DNA from 3 places in the Paenibacillus jepli genome. Region 1 is predicted to be linked to each of the others. Evidence: predicted binding sites of a transcription regulator. Region 1 holds the regulator's gene; each other region holds the start of a gene.
What was found. The regulator Rex, encoded in region 1, represses fermentation and respiration genes when NADH is low (regulators of the CRP and FNR family bind a similar motif). The targets are predictions, from matches to a motif close to TTGTGAAATATTTCACAA.

Region 1 (3,281 bases):
ATAAAAATGCGGCTGGTCAATGTCGATCGCGATAAAATCAGCCTTCATGCCCGGCTGCAGCCGGCCTAGCTGACTGCTCTGGCCCAGGGTAGCGGCACCGCCGAGCGTTGCCAGCTCCAGCGCACGATAGGCGGGTACGGCGGTCGGATCTCCCGACACGCCCTTATGGATCAATGCCGACAGCCGGATCTCATCGAACAGATCCAGGTTGTTGTTGCTGGCCGCGCTGTCGGTGCCCAGCGACACCTTCACTCCGGCTGCGAGCAGCTCGGGCACTCTGGCGACCCCGCTTGCCAGCTTCAGATTGCTCGCCGGATTATGCGATACGCCGACACCGCGCTCCGCCAGCAGGGCGATCTCTTCGTCCAGCAGATGGACGGCATGCGCGACAAAAGCCGGGCGGGAGAAAAAGCCGAGCTTGTCCAGATGCTCAGGCGGCCGGCAGCCATAGTCTCGCACATTCTGCTCGACCTCGGCAGCTGTCTCGGACATATGCGTATGCAGCATGACATCCAGATCATGCGCCGCCTGGACGAACTGCTCGATGTAAGCGGGCGGACAAGTATAGGGAGCGTGAGGCGACAGCATGGTGCGGATCCTCCCGTCGCCTCGTCCATTCCACTCCTGGACGAAACGGATCGCTTCCTCCAGCTTCTCCCGCTGCTCCTGCTCCGAACAGAGACCGATCGCCCCCCGGGTCAGCCATGCCCGGATCCCGGATTGCTCTGCTGCCTCGGCTACCATGTCCATACGATCGTACATATCGACAAAAGTAGTCGTGCCGCTCTTGAGCATTTCCAAAATGGCGAGCTCGGTGCCGACCCTCGTATCCTCTTGCTGATAGCGGCCCTCCATCGGCCACATCTTTTGCTCGAGCCAGACCTGCAGCACCTGATCGTCAGAAAACCCGCGCAGCAGCGACATCGCCGCATGGCCATGCGTATTGATCAAGCCAGGCATAAATAAAAGCCCTTTTCCCGGCAGGCGCTTGGCATCCACTGCAACCTCTTGCGGCGGCTCTTCGCCGATATAGACGATCCGATCGTCCTCGATCAGCATATGGCCTTCGATTACTTCCTGTTCTCCGGTCATCGTCACGAACGATCCCTGCTCAATCCAAAGCTGACTCATCTTCTTTATCTCCTTCTCCCCGATTCTCCAAATAGTAAGCCAAACTTAGCAGCTCCGTCGTAAAGTCCGCATGATGGATCCGGATCTGATCCGGCACTTTCAGGATCACAGGCGCAAAATTGAGAATGCCTTCAATGCCCGCATCCACAAACTGATTGGCGACGTTCTGAGCCTCTGTGGCCGGCACCGTGATGATGCCGATCCGGATATCCAGCTCGCGTACGGTTTGGTTCAACTCTTCCATCGGCTGCACCAGCATGCTGTTCACCGCCGTGCCGATCTTGTCCTGCTGTGCGTCGAATACGGCGACAATCCGCATATTATCTTTAATGTACTTGTTGTAGTTGCTGAGAGCGTGGCCGAGATTACCGGCACCGACAAGAGCCACATTAAGCGTCTGGTCCAGCTTCAGGATGCCTCTGATTTTCTCGATCAGATAAGTGACATCATAGCCGATGCCCTTGCGGCCAAACTCGCCAAAGTAAGCCAGATCCTTGCGGATCTGCGCCGGGTTGAGATCCAGCTTCTGCCCCAGATCCTGGGAAGATACCGTTTGGACCTCTCTCCTCGACAGCTCATTCAAATATTGCAGGTAGATGGGCAGCCTCCGCACGACAGCTTCAGATATTTTGATGGGCTTCATCCTTCGCCTCCTTTTCATCTGCTTGCAGCCACTCCCGCATGCGCGGCACGATCTGGTCCAGGTGCATATGCTCGATCTTCGGACCGGGCAGCGAATACAGGAAATGCTTGCCATAGTACGTTTCGATCACGCGCGTATCGTAGATCAATACGATCCCGCGGTCTTGTGCGCTTCGCACGAGACGGCCAAAGCCCTGCTTGAAGCGGATGACCGCTTGCGGGATCGACAGCTTCATAAACGGATTCTGTTTCTGCTGTTGGATCAGCTCGGATTTGGCTTCGACGAGCGGATGGTTGGGCGGCTGGAACGGCAGCCGGACGATGGCGAGCGCGACCAGCGCTTCACCCGGCAGATCGACGCCTTCCCAGAAGCTGCTCGTACCGAGCAGTACGGACGCCGATTGCTGCTGGAAGCGGCGGGTCAGCTTCGTCCGATTGCCGCTGTCGATTCCCTGTCCCAGCACCTGGATCCCTGAGCCTGCCAACGCTTCCTTTAGCGGTTCATAGACCTGTCTCAGCATCCGATAGGAAGTGAACAGCACGAGCATTCTGCCCTTGGTCTCTGCCGCCGCGTCGGCCAGCGACTGCACCAGCATGCCGATGAACGCAGGATCGCCTACCGTCCCTTTGACGCTTGGGAAGTTGCGAGGGATGCAGACGAGCGCCTGCTCTCTGTAATTGAACGGAGAAGGGAGCTGTACCGTCTTCAGCCGGCCCGTCGCTTCCTGCCCATCCAATCCAAGCTGCTCACAAGCATACTGAAACGATTTCTGCACGGACAGTGTCGCGGATGTCAGGACGATACTCTGCTTGGTCTCGAAAAAATAGGATTGCAGCTGCTTGCTGACATCTGCCGGCACCGCATAGAGATGTACGGATTTCGCCCGGAAGTTGGGGTTGGATTCAATCCAATACACTTCCGACTGGTGCTCAAGCTTCATAAAATGATGAAGATCATCGCGCACCCTGGCGAGATCTTTGACATTGCCGTTAATATCGGTTACGAGCGCCTGCAGTCCGCTGTCGTCGCTGCGGTCCTTGATGTCGGCCAGCAGCTTGTCCAGACCCTTGACCAGCCTTTTCAAGTGCCCGAACAGCTGCTCTTCCGCATCTTGCACGTTGTCCCAGCCTGCCGGCGGCTCTTGCGGCCGCAATCTCGATACAGCAGCGACAGATTCGGTCGAAGCTGCACCGGTCACCTCGGCGCCGCCGCCTGAGACGGCATAGAGCAGCTCTACCAGACGCTCCCAGGCATCTCTTACCTCCGGGAAGACAGGTACTAGCTCATCGACGGTCTCGCGCCACGCTTCACTGTGCTCATCCCCTTCATACTCCAGCTTGCCCCGGAGCTGATGGATGAGCCCGCTGCGGGCATCCTTATACATCCGCAGCAGCGGATGGTGCAGGGTGAAGTAAGACACCTGGATACCCAGGTGCTTGCTCGCCACTTCCTCCAGATGATGGGCCTCGTCGACGACGAGATATTCATAGGTTGGCAGCAATCGATG
Region 2 (3,281 bases), 3.3 Mb from region 1:
GACGGCAAACGTATTGAGGAGACCCAGACCGCGCAGCACGACGTAAAATGCGATCAGCCCGCCCGAGATATTCATCGCGATGACGACGAGCAGAAAGTAGAAGCGGCGGAACAGCAGATATGGCTTGGACAAGCCATAGGCGACCAGGCAGGTGAAGATGACGCCCAGCAGCGTGCCGACGACGGTCCGTGCCACCGTGACGAAGAAGGCGTTGACCCAATGCTTGTCATTGAAGAAGTAGATATAGTTATTGAGCGTAAATGCCCGGGGCAGCAAGTACAATCCGCCGCGTGCCGTATCCTGCCCGAGGTTGAAGGAAGCGATCAGCACATAATAGAACGGATACAGCGTAATCAATGCTACGAGGGCAAGCAGCAGATAATTGATGGTGTCGACAGTATAATCTTCTCTCGTCTTGCGGGCCATACAGGCAGCTCCCTTCCGTGCCGTGGTCAGTACAGGCCGGTGCCTGATACGCGCTTGGCGATAAAGTTGCTCGTGAGAATAAGAAACACGGCGATAATGGACTGCACAAGATCAATAGCGGTTGCAAAAGCAAAACGTCCTTGCGCCAGCCCGACATTAAAGGCATACGTCTGGATAATCTGCGACTTGTCATTGTTAATGGAATTGCCCAGCAGCATCGACTGTTCGAAGTTGGAGCCGACCAGTCCCCCGCCCAGCATACTGCCGATGGACAGAATCAGGACGACGACAATCGGTCCCCGCATACCCGGCAAGGTCACATGCCAGATGCGACGCAAGCGGCCGGCACCGTCCAACTGTGCTGCTTCGTACAGCCCGGGGTCGATGCCTGCGATGGCGGCCAGGAAAATAATCGTCCACCAGCCTGCTTCCTTCCACACCGCCGTACCGACAGCTAATCCCCAGAACGAATCCGGGTCGGTCAGAACCCGCAGCGGTTCGTCGATGATACCGAACGAGAGCAGCGCGTGGTTGATAATCCCGATCTCCGTCGAGAAGAAGGCATACGCGATGCCGACAACGACGACCCAGGAGATAAAGTGCGGCAAGTAGCTAAACGTCTGGACGAGCCGCTTGACAGCCGCCTGCTTGACCTCTGTAATCATAATCGCCAGCAGGATCGGCACCGGAAAGGCAAAGACCAGCTTCAGCAGGCTGATCGCAAGCGTATTGCGCACCAGCATCGGGAACCGGTAGTCATTCACCAGCTCGTGAAAGTACTTCAGTCCGACCCATTCACTCGTAAAAATCCCCGCGATGCCGGTCGATATTCGGTAATCCTTAAACGCCATAATAACGCCAAACATCGGCGTAAAGCTGAATACCAGCAGGAACGCCATGCCCAGCCAGACGAAAATCTGGATCGTGAGCTGCTTGCGCAATTGCCGCCCCAACGATAGCTTGGAGCCGCCCCCTTGAGGTTTGATGTCTTGAACAGCTGGGTTCGTCTTCATGGTTTCCCCTCCTGCCTCTGATTATAAAACCGCTTACACTCCCTGTATACGGGTCATACTTCGGATCAGGTATGCTCTATCTTAAGGTGCCGTGCGGTGGGCAAAAACTTTTTTGATAAACCAGGTGCGTTGTGATATAAATCACATCCTCTCCCCTTGTCTCGATATATACTAAAGTCAGAAAGAGAACGAAGCAGCCAAACATACCGGCAATGCCCAGCAGAGAGCACATCCTCACAGCTGAAGATCCAGGGCCGGAAGGAATCCAGCAAGCCGCTGTTTCGGTCAATCATATAGAGGGAGAGTGAAGGTCATGAAGAGATGGTGCAAACATCCTCCGCTGACAAGGTTCTATTCTAATACCAGACTTTGTGATTAAAATCACATAATCATCGAAGAAAAGCCGCTAAACTCAAGTTATAAGAAACCTAACCACAAAATACAAATTGGGAGTGAATGATCATGATGAACTTTTGGAGAAACAACACGTGGGCAGCCGGTATCCTGACGGTGATCCGTATCGTGCTCGGATATGCTTGGCTGACAGCGGGATGGGGCAAAATCACCGGCGGATTCGACGCCACAGGCTACCTGACCAACGCCGTCACCAACCCGGTCCTCGACAAAGCGACTGGCGCGGCCGTCTACCCGACCTACAACGCCTTCATTGAAAACTTCGCCCTGCCGAACGTCAAGCTGATCAACATTATGATCCCTTGGGGCGAGCTGCTCGTCGGACTTGGATTGATCCTTGGCACACTGACCGTCACCGCCGCCTTCTTCGGACTCGTGATGAACTTCATGTTCCTCTTCGCCGGAACCATCAGCACTAACCCTTGGCTGGTCCTGCTGGGAGTCCTCGTCGTCACAGCCGGCGCCAACGCCGGACGCTTCGGACTTGACAGATACGTCCTGCCGCTGCTGAACAAAGGCGCAGGCAGACTGTTCCATCGCAAGGGCGGCAACACCGGCGCCGGCGCCGGACCGGTCATCCCGCAAGAGAGATAACGCAAGCTTCACCCAGAGGGTGCTGCCGACCAGGCAGCATCCTTTTTTGTCTGGGCTTCTCCAAGCGTATGGTATAATGCAAGGTGAAACGGCTTCGCCTAAGAGTTTTGCAAAAGCAAAACTGGCTTCGTAAGCACACGGCGCAGCGCGTTTCATTCCCGAGAAATAGAAGCCAAGTAGGTAGGAGAATCATATACTTGTATTTTAAGATAAGCACCTAGCGGGAAACAGCTTGCTCTCCGAACTGAAAGCTGAGGGGAAAGTGCGTTGCAGCTCAGCGACCGGCCGCCTCCGGCGCTCTAAGGGAAAAAAGTGCGTTGCAGCTCAGCGACCGGCCGCCTCCGGCGCTCTAAGGGAAGAAAAGTGCGTTGCAGCTCAGCGGACGGCCGATTCCGACGCTCTAAGGGAAGAAAAGTGCGTTGCAGCTCAGCGGACGGCCGATTCCGACGCTCTAAGGGAGGAAAAGTGCGTTGCAGCTCAGCGGACGGCCGACTCCGGCGCTCTAAGGGAAAAAAAGTGCGTTGCAGCTCAGGAACCGATTCTTGGTTATGCTCATCAGTTATAGCCTGACTCCTAGGAATCATAGATAATACTATAAAGCAAAAATGACTTCGTCTTCCTTCTAGGAGGTGCGGAGAGCTTAAAGGAGGATGATTATGTCCTTATATGAGCAAGTCGGATATCTGAGCAAAGTACAGCTGCTCCGGGACCGGGTGCCCTCATTCGGTGACTATCCCTTCCATCTGGATGCCGTTCGCGGGTTGGATACCTTGGCATGTCATCCGAAGGTCACGTTTCTGGTGGGGGAAAACGGCGCAGGCAAATCAACCCTGA
Region 3 (3,281 bases), 4.9 Mb from region 1:
CAACACCTTGGAGGGTGAGCGGGTGCGGGGGCTGATTTGGCGTCTATGGCGCTAGGTATTATGACCCCGGTTGCGGTCGCATGAACTGCGGCCGAAAACCAGCTTGTGCGTCAGGCGTCTCTGTCCAGTCGGGGAAGTGGAGCGCCTCCGCTCGCATGAGAAGAGGCGCTCCCATCTTACCTCACTTCTTACTGCTTGCGCCCGGCGCCATAAGCCGTTCCGTTATCGTATTGCTCCTGCCACTCCGGGGCGGCCGTACCCGGGATGCGGCCCTGCAGCAGCTGGTCATCGCAGGTCTCCATCCACGTCTTGACCTGCTCTCTTAGCTGCACCAGAATATCCTGATACTGCGGATCCCCGGCAAGGTTGTGCTGCTCCAGAGGGTCCATCTGCAGATCGTAGAGCTCTTCCGGCACATTCGGCTTGTAGTAAGCCTCCCTCACTTCAATCCCGGACAAACTGCGGTGGATATCCAGCGGGAGATAGACCGACGGGCCCTCTTCGAAGTTGCGGATATACTTGAAGCTGTCCGTCCGGATCGCCCGCATCGGATGATACTGATCATGCCAGGAGAGCTCAGCCATCATATGGTCCCGCGGCGGCGCGGCATCCCGCTGCTCCAGCAGCGGCAGGAAGCTGACGCCGTCCAATCCATTCGGCCCCTTGGCCCCCGCCACTTCCAGCAAGGTCGGCATCAGATCGACATTGCACAGCAGCTCGTCCGCCACCCTGCCTGCCGGCAGCATCCCCGGACAACGCATCAGCAGCGCCGTCTCCAGTCCCGCATCCAACAGCGTGCCCTTGGCTCGCGGGAAAGCAATGCCGTGGTCTGTCGTGAAGATGACCAGCGTATCCTCGCCAAGCCCCAGCTGATCCAGCGCTTCGATGATGCGTCCGACACCCGCATCGAGCGCTTTGGCCGAGCCATGCAGCAGCGCCAGCTCCTCGCGCACGCCCGGCGTATCGGGCAGGTAAGGCGGCGGGACGATCGCATGGGGCGGATCGGCCAGCGGCTCGTATTCATCAAACTCCCGGTGGGTCTCGAAGAATCCGACCGACGCAAAAAACGGCCGCTCTTGCTCCTCTCCAGCCTCTGCCGAAACCTGTCCCGCTCTCTCCTGAAGGAATGTCACTGCCTGCTCCGCCACATCCTTCGCCCGGTCGCCGGGTACAGGCAGTACAGTCTCATAACCCAGCTTGCCGGCAGACGTCGTGTTCGTTCCACCGGGTTCGCCGATCGTCTCATGACTGAAGCCGATGAGTGCCGTCTCGTAGCCCGCCTGTCCCAAGGCCATCGGCAGCGTGGTCACCTCAGGGTTGATGGAGAAGCCCAAGTGACTGAGCCCGATCATGCCGTGGTTTTGGGGATACAGTCCTGATAGGATGCTCCCTCTGCTCGGACTGCATTGGGGTGCCGGACAGAAGTAGTTATCGAACCGGACGCCTTCGGCCGCCAGCCGGTCGATCGCGGGGGTTGCCACCGCTTTGCCGTAACAGCCAAGATAACGTCCCGTGTCATGAGAGATCATAAGAAGTATATTTTTCTTGTGCATAGGTGTCATCCTCTCTTAGTCAACTATGTATGATGCAACCGGGGTTGTCGGCCTCGAGTGACGCCAATCCACCACTACATCCCCCCAATATGCCCAAAGCCGGGCCTTCTCATCCAGTCCAGGATGCACCTGAGATAGTATCGGAGAGAACGCAGGCTCACACCGGTCCTGCGAGACAACTCGCTGATGTGCATTTACCATCCTCCTTGTCTTGCTTCCTTACCATCATTCTAAACCATCACATCATGTGAAGGTCAATATACAACCACCCCCGCAAAAAAATGTGAATTATATCACATAATTCACTCAAGTTTTCCGATATGCTTGAGCCATACATCACACACGCACTTGCAACATCCAAGGAGGCAAATACCCATGCAAAGAGAAAAACTGGTCGTCATCGGCAACGGCATGGCTGGCATCAGCACAGTCGAACAAATCCTGAAGCTCACCTCCCGTTTCGACATCACTGTCATTGGCTCGGAGCCCTACCCCAATTACAACCGAATCATGCTGTCCTATGTACTCGAAGGCAGCAAAACGCTCCAGGACATCGTGCTAAACGACGTACAGTGGTATGAGGACCATAACATTACGCTGCACATGGGAACGACGGCAGCCCGGATCGACGCGGAAGCCCGCGAGGTCGTCACGGACCAAGGCGCACACATCCCCTATGAAAAGATAATTATCGCCACAGGCTCTAGCTCGTTTATCCTGCCCGTTCCGGGTCATGACAAGCAAGGCGTTGTCGGCTTCCGCGACATCGCAGACTGCGATGCGATGCTGGAGGCCGCACGCACCTACTCCAAGGCCGCCGTCATCGGCGGCGGGCTGCTCGGGCTCGAAGCGGCCAAGGGACTCGTCCAGCTCGGCATGGATGTGACGGTCGTCCATCTCATGGAGGATCTGATGGAGCGCCAGCTCGATCCGCAAGCAGCCGCGATGCTCAAAGCCGAGCTGGAGCGCCAGGGGATCAAGTTCAAGATGGGCGCCCAGACGAAGGAGCTGATCGGCGGGGAGCGCGTCACGGGTCTCCGGTTTGCCGATGACTCCGTGCTGGAAGCTGATTTTGTGGTCATGGCGGTTGGCATCAAGCCTAATATCGCTGTTGCCAAGGATAGCGGCATCGAGGTCAACCGCGGTATCGTCGTCGACGACTATATGCAGACCTCCCTCGACCAGGTGTACGCTGTCGGGGAGTGCGCAGAGCATCGCGGCCAATGTTACGGTCTGGTCGCCCCCCTGTTCGAACAAGGCATGATCCTCGCCAAGCATATCTGTGGTTCGGAGTGTGCGCCATACGAAGGCTCGGTCGTCTCCACCAAGCTGAAAATATCCGGCGTCGACGTCTTCTCGACAGGAGAATTTCTGGACCGCCCCGAACTCACGGTCATTGCGCATAAGGACGACTGGAAACGGACGTACAAGAAGATCCTGCTCCGAGAGGGCGTAATGGTCGGCGCCGTGCTCTTCGGCGATGTAAACGATTCGGCACAGCTCCAGAAGCTTGTCCGGCAGCGCGCAGTCATGACGGATGAGCTGTATGCTTCGCTGATGGGCACCGGCTGCGGCGGACACAGCAAGACGGCTGCAGTCGACGCGATGCCCGATGACGAGATCGTGTGCGGCTGTAATGGCGTCACCAAAGGCGCGATCGTCGAGGTCATCGAGAACCAAGGGCTGACCAGCGTAGACGAGATCAAGGCTTGCACGGGCGCTACCCGC

Region 2: ABC336_RS16225 (DoxX family membrane protein) is a predicted target of Rex. The motif match lies at 1,809-1,826, and genes of this name have one in related genera.
Region 3: nirB (nitrite reductase large subunit NirB) is a predicted target of Rex. The motif match lies at 1,835-1,852, and genes of this name have one in related genera.

What each region holds. Positions count from the first base shown of each region.
Region 1 covers NZ_JBDFMD010000001.1:396,318-399,598, forward strand. Annotated here, with positions in the region: gene ABC336_RS01835 (amidohydrolase) at 1-1,131, opposite strand, end outside; gene ABC336_RS01840 (redox-sensing transcriptional repressor Rex) at 1,112-1,774, opposite strand; gene dinG (ATP-dependent DNA helicase DinG) at 1,752-3,281, opposite strand, start outside.
Region 2 covers NZ_JBDFMD010000001.1:3,688,827-3,692,107, reverse strand. Annotated here, with positions in the region: gene ABC336_RS16235 (carbohydrate ABC transporter permease) at 1-426, opposite strand, end outside; gene ABC336_RS16230 (ABC transporter permease) at 453-1,439, opposite strand; gene ABC336_RS16225 (DoxX family membrane protein) at 1,902-2,447, shown strand; gene ABC336_RS16220 (AAA family ATPase) at 3,104-3,281, shown strand, end outside.
Region 3 covers NZ_JBDFMD010000001.1:5,284,430-5,287,710, reverse strand. Annotated here, with positions in the region: gene ABC336_RS22525 (sulfatase family protein) at 189-1,553, opposite strand; gene ABC336_RS22520 (MerR family transcriptional regulator) at 1,628-1,747, opposite strand; gene nirB (nitrite reductase large subunit NirB) at 1,929-3,281, shown strand, end outside.